DNA from 3 places in the Pseudomonas sp. AC242 genome. Region 1 is predicted to be linked to each of the others. Evidence: predicted binding sites of a transcription regulator. Region 1 holds the regulator's gene; each other region holds the start of a gene.
The links. Region 1 encodes sigma-54, which starts transcription at its own class of promoters, with help from an activator protein. Its sites were predicted from a motif close to ANTGGCATNNANNTTGCTNT; they were not measured.
Positions count from the first base shown of each region.

Region 1 (3,274 bases):
GATGCCGTTACCAAAACCGGTGGAGCCGAGTTTTTCACGGGCAATCAACGCCTCGAAGACATCTTGCATCTCCAGATCCGGCACTTCGCGGGCGATCAGGTTGGCAATTTGTTCGAGGGCTTTCTTTTTACTGCCGCCCGGCACGTTCACGAGGGAACGGCCGGGGGTCAGGATGGTTTCAAGTCGGATCATGGATTAGGGATGTTAACGACCGGTAGCGCCCTGAAGGAGGCTCTGGGTCTTTTCCTTATGCTTTTTGAGTTGGCGATCCAGCTTGTCGGTCAGTGAGTCGATCGCAGCATACATATCAGTATCTTCTGCGTTAGCGACCACTTCGCTGCCGGGTATATGCAAGGTGGCTTCAATTTTCTGCTTCAGCTTTTCGACGCACATCGTGACTTGCACGTTGGTGATCTTGTCGAAATGTCGCTCCAGTCGTTGGAGTTTTTCCTCGATGTAGGAACGCAGAGGTTGGGTCACTTCCAGTTGGTGTCCACTGATGTTGACTTGCATACAGCTTCTCCTTCGTTGCCAGTGCATAAAGCGGCAGGCCGAAAAGCCTGCCACTGGAACGCTGTAACGTGGCTTACATCAACCGCTTGCGTTCGCTCGAAGGCGCGATCCCGAGGGATTCGCGGTACTTGGCGACGGTGCGGCGAGCCACCTGAATGCCTTGTGCCTCCAGTAAACCAGCGATCTTGCTGTCACTCAACGGCTTTTTCTGATTTTCCGCTGCAACCAGTTTTTTGATGATCGCGCGGATCGCTGTGGACGAGCATTCGCCGCCTTCGGAGGTGCTGACGTGGCTGGAGAAAAAGTATTTCAACTCATAAATACCGCGCGGGGTATGCATGAATTTCTGTGTGGTCACCCGTGAAATCGTTGATTCGTGCATGCCGACCGCTTCGGCGATGTCATGCAGGACCAGCGGCTTCATGGCTTCGTCGCCGTACTCCAGAAAACCGCGCTGATGCTCGACGATCTGGGTGGCAACTTTCATCAGGGTTTCGTTGCGGCTCTGCAGGCTCTTGATGAACCAGCGGGCTTCCTGCAACTGATTGCGCATGAAGGTGTTGTCGGCGCTGGTGTCGGCGCGACGCACGAAACCGGCGTACTGGGCATTGACGCGCAGGCGTGGCACCGACTCCTGATTGAGCTCGACCAGCCAGCGCTCGTTGTCCTTGCGCACGATAACGTCAGGGACAACATATTCGGCTTCAGTCGACTCGATTTGCGAGCCTGGGCGCGGATTCAGGCTCTGCACCAGTTCGATGACCTGACGCAGTTCGTCTTCCTTGAGCTTCATGCGACGCATCAACTGGCTGTAGTCGCGGCCGCCGAGCAGGTCGATGTAATCGCTGACCAGACGCTTGGCTTCAGCCAGCCAAGGCGTCTTGGCTGGCAGCTGGCGCAATTGCAGCAGCAGGCATTCGCCGAGGTTGCGGGCGCCGATGCCGGCTGGTTCAAATTGTTGAATGCGGTGCAGGACGGCTTCGATTTCGTCCAGTTCGATGTCCAGTTCCGGATCGAACGCCTCGAGGATCTCTTCGAGGGTTTCATCCAGGTAGCCCTGATTGTTGATGCAATCGATCAGGGTGACGGCGATCAGGCGATCGGTGTCGGACATCGGTGCAAGGTTCAGTTGCCACAGCAGATGGCTTTGCAGGCTCTCGCCGACGGAGGTGCGTGTGGTGAAGTCCCACTCGTCATCGTCGCTGCTCGGCAGGCTGCTGGCACTGGTCTGGTAGACGTCTTCCCAGGCGGTGTCGACCGGAAGCTCGTTGGGGATGCGCTCGTTCCATTCGCCCTCCTCGAGGTTGTCCACCGTCGGGGCAGTTTCCTGATAGGACGGTTCCTGGATTTCGGTGGCGGGCTTCTGTTCGGCGTTGTCGGCCATGGGGTCGGAATTGTCGAAGTCGTCGCCTTCTTCCTGGCGTTCGAGCATCGGATTGGATTCCAGAGCCTCCTGGATTTCCTGTTGCAGATCCAGGGTCGACAATTGGAGCAGACGGATGGCCTGTTGCAGCTGCGGTGTCATCGTCAGCTGCTGGCCCATTCTCAAGACTAGCGATGGTTTCATGGCAGGGGCTTAACACCTTATTCGCCGGCGCTATGCGCCATCCACTACAGGGCGCCGAAGCGCCAAACTTAAGCAAATTATATGCCTGAAACTGAAGTGTTTGCCTAGAGCGCTGTAACAATTAAAGCGTATTAAATCCTGCTTGAATCGATACAGCGCCCGGGCGGCGCACCGGGCACTGTTGCGCTTACAGGCGGAACTCGTGGCCCAGATACACTTCCTTGACCAGATCGTTGGCCAGGATGGTTTCTGCATCGCCCTCGGCAATCAACTGACCGTCGTTGACGATGTAAGCGGTTTCGCAGATGTCCAGCGTCTCACGGACGTTGTGGTCGGTGATCAGTACACCAATGCCCTTGGCCTTGAGGTGGTGGATGATCTGCTTGATGTCGCCGACCGAAATCGGGTCGACACCGGCGAACGGTTCGTCGAGCAGGATGAATTTCGGTGCCGTTGCCAGCGCGCGAGCGATTTCCACACGGCGGCGTTCACCACCGGACAGGCTCATGCCGAGGTTGTCGCGGATGTGACTGATGTGGAATTCCTGCAGCAGGTTTTCCAGCTCTTTGCGACGGCCGGCCTTGTCGAGCTCCTGGCGGGTCTCGAGGATGGCCATGATGTTGTCGGCCACCGACAGTTTGCGGAAGATCGACGCTTCTTGCGGCAGATAGCCGATACCGGCCTTGGCACGACCGTGCATCGGCTGGTGGCTGACGTCCAGATCATCGATCAGCACGCGACCCTGATCGGCCTGTACCAGGCCGACGATCATGTAGAAGCAGGTCGTCTTGCCGGCGCCGTTCGGGCCGAGCAGGCCGACGATCTGGCCGCTGTCGATCGACAGGCTGACATCACGCACGACCTGGCGGCTTTTATAGGCCTTGGCCAGGTGCTGAGCTTTCAGAGTTGCCATTACTGGGTTTTCTCGTCGGTTTTCTTCTTCGGCTGGATCACCATGTCGATGCGCGGACGCGCCTCGGTAACCTTGCTGCCGGTAGCGCGACCGGCGCTGGCCAGTTTCTTCACGGTGTCATAGACGATTTTCTCGCCTTGCGTCGTGTTGTTGTCCTTGTCGACAACCTTGGCCTTGTCGATCAGTACAACGCGGTTTTGCGCGGCGTGGTACTGGATCGTTACGCCCCAGCCCTGTACAGGCTTGGCATCACCTTGAGTCTGCAACTGTTCGAAGTAGGC
Region 1 covers NZ_OZ409873.1:227,175-230,448, forward strand. The annotation lists gene ptsN (PTS IIA-like nitrogen regulatory protein PtsN) at 1-192, opposite strand, end outside; gene hpf (ribosome hibernation-promoting factor, HPF/YfiA family) at 205-513, opposite strand; gene ACZZ0A_RS00935 (RNA polymerase factor sigma-54) at 587-2,080, opposite strand; gene lptB (LPS export ABC transporter ATP-binding protein) at 2,268-2,993, opposite strand; gene lptA (lipopolysaccharide transport periplasmic protein LptA) at 2,993-3,274, opposite strand, start outside.

Region 2 (3,274 bases), 730 kb from region 1:
ACTTGCCGGAGCTGGTGCGCGCGAATAAATCGCGAATCAATGGCATGCGGGTCAAGGTCAAGGGCGATATCTTTCTGGCCGACATCGCACCGCTGCAATCGGAGCACGACGACAGTGAAGCGATGGCCGGTGCCGTGCTGACCTTGCATCGCGCCGACCGCGTTGGCGAGCGCATCTACAACGTGCGCAAGCAAGAGTTGCGTGGCTTCGACAGCATCTTCCAGAGTTCGAAAGTCATGGCCGCCGTGGTGCGGGAAGCGCGGCGTATGGCACCACTGGATGCGCCGCTATTGATTGAAGGCGAAACCGGCACCGGTAAGGAGTTGCTGGCGCGTGCCTGCCACCTCGCCAGTCCGCGCGGGCAGTCGCCGTTGATGGCGCTTAACTGCGCCGGCCTGCCCGAGTCGATGGCCGAGACCGAGTTGTTCGGTTATGGCCCGGGTGCGTTCGAAGGCGCGCGCGCTGAGGGCAAGCTTGGGCTATTGGAATTGACCGCGGGCGGCACGCTGTTTCTCGACGGTGTCGGTGAAATGAGTCCGCGCTTGCAGGTGAAGTTGCTGCGTTTTCTGCAGGACGGTTGCTTCCGCCGGGTCGGCAGTGATGAGGAGGTTTATCTGGATGTGCGGGTGATCTGCGCCACCCAGGTGGACTTGTCTGAGCTGTGCGCACGGGGCGAGTTTCGCCAGGATTTGTATCACCGCTTGAACGTGCTCTCCTTGCACATCCCGCCCCTGCGCGAATGCCTCGACGGGTTAACCCCACTGGTAGAGCATTTTCTTGATCAGGCCAGTCGGCAGATCGGCTGCTCGCTGCCGAAACTGGCGCCGGCGGCGATGGATCGCCTCAGTCATTACCACTGGCCGGGCAACGTGCGGCAGTTGGAAAACGTTTTGTTCCAGGCAGTTTCACTGTGCGATGGCGGCACGGTGAAAGCTGAGCATATTCGTCTGCCGGATTACGGCGTGCGTCAGCCGCTTGGCGATTTCTCGCTGGAGGGTGGGCTGGACGAGATTGTCGGGCGCTTCGAGAAAGCAGTGCTGGAGCGGCTGTATTCCGAGCATCCGAGCAGTCGGCAGTTGGGTAAGCGGCTGGGGGTTTCGCACACCACGATTGCCAACAAACTGCGTGAATATGAGGTCGGCAAAGATCCCGAAGCTTAAGATCAAAAGATCGCAGCCTTCGGCAGCTCCTACAGGAATACGCATTTCAAATGTAGGAGCTGCGGCACGCTGCGATCTTTTGATCTTTTGCCGCCAAGCGGCATAACACCGCCGGTTTTTCGACTTCGATACATTTCAAATTTCCCCTCGCCATCCCCCAAGTCCTTTGTTTACCGGGCCTTTGTGCGCCAGAAAAAAGTTGGTCTGCAAATTGCTTATGGCTCAGCAGTACAGCGGTGGGCGGCAAACGTCCGGCATGCAGAGGAAAGAGTGTGGACAAGTACCTTTATGTGGCAATGACCGGCGCCAGCCAGAATGCGCTGGCGCAAAAGGCGCATGCCAACAACCTGGCGAACATCTCCACCAACGGTTTTCAGCGCGACCTGGAGCAGGCGCGTTCGATGCCGGTGTTCGGTGACAGCTTTCCGGCGCGTGCGTTTGCCATGAGCGAACGGCCTGCAACCGACTTCACCCCGGGCTCGCTGGTGCAGACCGGCCGCGACCTCGACGTCGCGGTGACCGGCAACGGCTTCATTGCCGTACAGAACCCGAACGGCGGCGAAAGCTACGTGCGCACCGGCAGCCTCAACGTCGACGCCCTCGGCGTTTTGCGCGCCGGCAACGGCATGCCGGTGATCGGCAACGGCGGTCCGATCGCCGTGCCGCCCGAGCAGCAGATCGAAGTCGGTGAAGACGGCACCATCAGTATTCGTGCGATGGGCGAAGGCCCGCGCGTCATGGCGGAAGTCGACCGGATCAAACTGGTCAACCCGGACATCAAGAACATGAACAAGGGCCTCGACGGCTCGATCTACACCAAGGACGGCCAGCCTGCGCCGGCCGATGCCAACGTCAAACTGGTGTCGGGTTTCCTTGAGTCGAGCAACGTCAACGCCGTTGAAGAGATGACCTCGGTGCTGGCCTTGGCCAAGCAGTTCGAGTTGCACGTCAAAATGATGAACACCGCCAAAGACGACGACCAGGCCATGGCTCGGGTCTTGCAGATCAGCTAATTATCAGAACGTCGCGCCGTAAAACAGGCGCACGAGGAGAATCGAATGCTTCCGGCTCTATGGGTTGCCAAAACCGGTCTGTCCGCCCAGGACACCAACCTGACCACCATTTCCAACAACCTGGCAAACGTGTCGACCACGGGTTTCAAACGTGATCGCGCCGAGTTCCAGGACTTGCTCTATCAGATCAAGCGTCAACCAGGCGCCCAGTCGACCCAGGACAGCGAACTGCCGTCGGGTCTGCAACTGGGTACCGGTGTGCGCATTGTCGGCACCCAGAAAAACTTCACCGCCGGCAGCCTGCAAACCACCGAGCAGCCGCTGGACATGGCTATCGACGGTCGCGGTTTCTTCCAGATTCTGCAGCCGGACGGCACCACGTCGTACACCCGTGACGGTACCTTCCACCTCGATTCCAATGGCCAGATTGTTAACGCCAGTGGTTTCGCTCTGGAACCGGCCATTGTCATTCCGAACGATGCCCAGACCTTCACCGTCGGCCGTGACGGCACGGTGTCCATCACTGTCGCTGGCAACGCCGCGTCGCAGGTGATCGGCAACCTGCAAACCGCCGACTTCATCAACCCGGCTGGTCTGCAGGCCGTGGGCAACAACCTGTTCCTGGAAACCGCCGCTTCCGGCGCGCCGCAAGTCGGCACCCCGGGTCTGGCCGGTTTCGGTACCACCCTGCAGAACACCCTGGAAACATCCAACGTCAGCACCGTTGAAGAGATGGTCAACATGATCACCACTCAGCGCGCTTACGAGATGAACTCCAAGGTGATCTCCACCGCTGACCAGATGCTCTCGTTCGTAACGCAGAATCTGTAATCAAGTCTATGAGGCGGCCATGAGGTCGCCTGCAACACCGTGAGGTAGGGTCATGAATCGCTTTGTATCTGTTCTGGCATTGAGTGGGGTCGTCTCGCTCGCGGGCTGCGTCGCCCCGACGCCCAAGCCCAATGACCCTTACTACGCCCCGGTGTTGCCGCGCACGCCGTTGCCGGCTGCCGCCAATAATGGCTCGATCTATCAGGCCGGCTTCGAGCAGAACCTGTACAGCGACCGCAAGGCTTTCCGGGTCGGTGACATCATCACCAT
Region 2 covers NZ_OZ409873.1:960,748-964,021, forward strand. The annotation lists gene ACZZ0A_RS04375 (sigma-54-dependent phenylalanine hydroxylase transcriptional regulator PhhR) at 1-1,160, shown strand, start outside; gene ACZZ0A_RS04380 (flagellar basal body rod protein FlgF) at 1,433-2,173, shown strand; gene flgG (flagellar basal-body rod protein FlgG) at 2,219-3,004, shown strand; gene flgH (flagellar basal body L-ring protein FlgH) at 3,057-3,274, shown strand, end outside.
Region 2: the regulator sigma-54 is predicted to act here: its motif matches at 1,359-1,378, upstream of ACZZ0A_RS04380 (flagellar basal body rod protein FlgF).

Region 3 (3,274 bases), 1.1 Mb from region 1:
TCAACAAGTGAGGGAAACACCCTATGAGAAGACTTAAGCGTGATCCGTTGGAAAGAGCATTTTTGCGCGGATATCAATATGGCGTTGGTGGCAAATCCCGTGAGCTTTGCCCATTTACTCTACCGTCGGTACGTCAAGCCTGGATTAACGGCTGGCGAGAAGGACGCGGCGACAACTGGGACGGTATGACCGGCACTGCGGGAATCCACAGACTCAACGAACTTCACGCCGTCGGCTGACACAGGGCACTTATTCCGACACGACAATCTGAATTTGTAACGACTTACCATGCACGTCCTTCCCGGACGGCGGGCTGCGGCCCAGGGGCTCCTTCGAGGAGCCCTTTTTTATGCCTGTCACATTATCTGTGCCCTACACAAAACCTGTAGGAGTGAGCCTGCTCGCGATAGCGGTCTGTCAGTCGCTGATGAAGTGACCGAAAGAAAGCTATCGCGAGCAGGCTCACTCCTACAAGGGAACAGTGGTGTCTATGGATCAGCGCAAGGCGGCGATTGCGTCTACCGATTCGCGAATCAGCGCCGGGCCTTTATAGATGAAGCCGGAGTAGATCTGCACCAGGCTCGCACCGGCGAGGATCTTCTCCGCCGCATGCTTGCCTTCGGTAATCCCGCCAGCCGCAATGATCGGCAACCGCCCCGCCAATTCACTGGCCAGCACCTTCACGGTATTCGTACTCTTCTCACGCACCGGCGCGCCAGACAAACCGCCCGCCTCGTCGCCATGCTCCATGCCTTCAACGCCAACACGGCTGAGGGTGGTGTTGGTCGCGATCACCGCGTCCATGCCGGTTTCGATTAACGCCTGGGCGACCTGCGCGGTTTCTTCATCGGTCATGTCCGGCGCGATCTTGATCGCCAGCGGCACATGCTTGCCGTGACGCAGGGCCAGTTCGGCACGGCGCGTGGCCAGATCCGCGAGCAATTGCTTGAGCGAATCGCCGAACTGCAGGCTGCGCAGGCCCGGGGTGTTCGGCGAGCTGACGTTGACCGTGACGTAGCTGGCGTGGGCATAAACCTTGTCCAGGCAGATCAGGTAGTCGTCGACCGCGCGTTCAACCGGGGTATCGAAGTTCTTGCCGATATTGATGCCCAGCACGCCTTTGTATTTCGCTGCGGCCACACGCGCCAGCAGGTTATCGACACCGAGGTTGTTGAAACCCATGCGGTTGATGATCGCCTCGGCTTCCGGCAAGCGGAAAATCCGTGGTTTCGGATTGCCCGGCTGCGGACGCGGGGTCACGGTGCCGATTTCAACAAAACCGAAACCCAGCTGTGCGAAACCGTCGATGGCCGCGCCATTCTTGTCCAGACCGGCCGCCAGACCTACCGGGTTCGGAAACTCGAGGCCCATGACCGTCACCGGTTTCTTCGCCGGCGCCTTGCACAGCAAGCCGTTGAGGCCCAAACGCCCACCCGCGCCGATCAGATCCAGCGACAGATCGTGGGAGGTTTCCGGGGAAAGTTTGAACAACAGCTGACGGGCCAGGGAATACATGGGCGGCAATGACTCGGGCGGCGAAAAGAGGCGGCGATTATAGCCGGGCATCGACCTGCCGCGCGAGGCGCACGCGCAAATCACTGGCAGTGGCATATGCCTTGCACCCTCCTTGACTATCAGCGCGCAGGCCAATGACGGCAGGCGGGCAAGGACAATGGCGTCGTCCCGGGTTTTGCCTGCGCAAAGTCCGCGGCGGCGCTTTTTTTCGAGGTGGCGGTGTATGAATGAACCTTCGGTAGGGCCACTGGCCTGGGTCAATGGCAGCGATGCGCCGGAAAAGACTGCAGTCAACCTCGGTTTCATGGCGTTGAGCGACTGCGCATCGGTTGTCGTCGCGGCCACGCAGGGCTTTGCCCAGCCTTACGGGCTGACCCTGAATCTCAAGCGCCAAAGCTCCTGGGCCAACCTGCGCGACAAACTGGTCAGCGGTGAACTGGATGCTGCGCACAGTCTGTACGGTCTGATCTACGCCGTGCATCTGGGCATTGGCGGTGGGGCGTCGAGCGACATGGCGGTGTTGATGGGGCTGAACCAAAACGGTCAAAGTCTCAACCTGTCCCACGGCCTGCAGAACATTGGTGTGACCAGTCCTGAAGCGCTGGACCGCCACGTGCACCAAAGCCGCGCAAAACTCACCTTCGCCCAGACCTTTCCCACTGGCACTCATGCGATGTGGCTGTATTACTGGCTGGCGAGTCAGGGCATTCATCCGTTACAGGATGTCGACAGCGTGGTGGTGCCGCCGCCGCAAATGGTTGCGCATCTGCAAGCCGGACGCATCGATGGTTTTTGCGTCGGCGAGCCTTGGGCCGCCAGCGCGGTGCAGCAGGATCTCGGTTTTACCCTGGCGACCAGCCAGACCATCTGGCCCGATCACCCGGAAAAAGTCCTTGGCTGCACCCGTGAATTTGTCGAGCAGTATCCGAACACGGCACGGGCGCTGGTGATGGCGATCCTTGAAGCCAGTCGCTTTATCGAAGAAAGTCCGGAAAACCGCCGCAGCACCGCGCAGTTGCTCAGCGCGCCGGAATATCTGGACGCTCCGCTTTCGTGCATTGAGCCGCGTTTTCTCGGTGACTATGCCGATGGCCTTGGCAATCGCTGGCAGGATCCGCACGCGCTGCGTTTTCACGGTAACGGCGAAGTGAATCTGCCTTATTTGTCGGACGGTATGTGGTTCATGACCCAGTTCCGCCGCTGGGGCCTGCTGCGCGAAGATCCGGATTACCTCGCCGTCGCCCGCCAGGTTCAGCAACTGGATATCTACCGCGACGCCGCCACCGCTGTCGGCGTGGCGGCGTGGGGCACCGACATGCGCAGCAGCCAGTTGCTCGACGGCAAAATCTGGGACGGCAGCGACCCGGCCGCTTACGCGCGCAGCTTCAAACTGCATGCGTTGAACGACGACGCTCCCCTTCTCGCCCGCCGCTGACAGGAGACCGCGAACATGTTGCGCATTCTGCTGATCAATGACACGGCGAAAAAAGTCGGTCGCCTGAAAGCCGCGCTGACTGAAGCCGGTTTCGAGGTGATCGACGAGTCCGGCCTGACCATCGACCTGCCCGCGCGCGTCGAAACGGTGCGCCCGGACGTGATTCTGATCGATACCGAGTCACCGAGCCGCGATGTCATGGAGCAAGTCGTGCTGGTCAGCCGCGACCAGCCACGGCCAATTGTGATGTTTACCGATGAGCATGATCCGGGTGTGATGCGCCAGGCAATCAAGTCCGGGGTCAGCGCCTACATCGTTGAAGGC
Region 3 covers NZ_OZ409873.1:1,284,983-1,288,256, reverse strand. The annotation lists gene rmf (ribosome modulation factor) at 24-239, shown strand; gene ACZZ0A_RS05860 (quinone-dependent dihydroorotate dehydrogenase) at 496-1,515, opposite strand; gene ACZZ0A_RS05855 (CmpA/NrtA family ABC transporter substrate-binding protein) at 1,739-2,950, shown strand; gene ACZZ0A_RS05850 (ANTAR domain-containing response regulator) at 2,966-3,274, shown strand, end outside.
Region 3: the regulator sigma-54 is predicted to act here: its motif matches at 1,604-1,623, upstream of ACZZ0A_RS05855 (CmpA/NrtA family ABC transporter substrate-binding protein).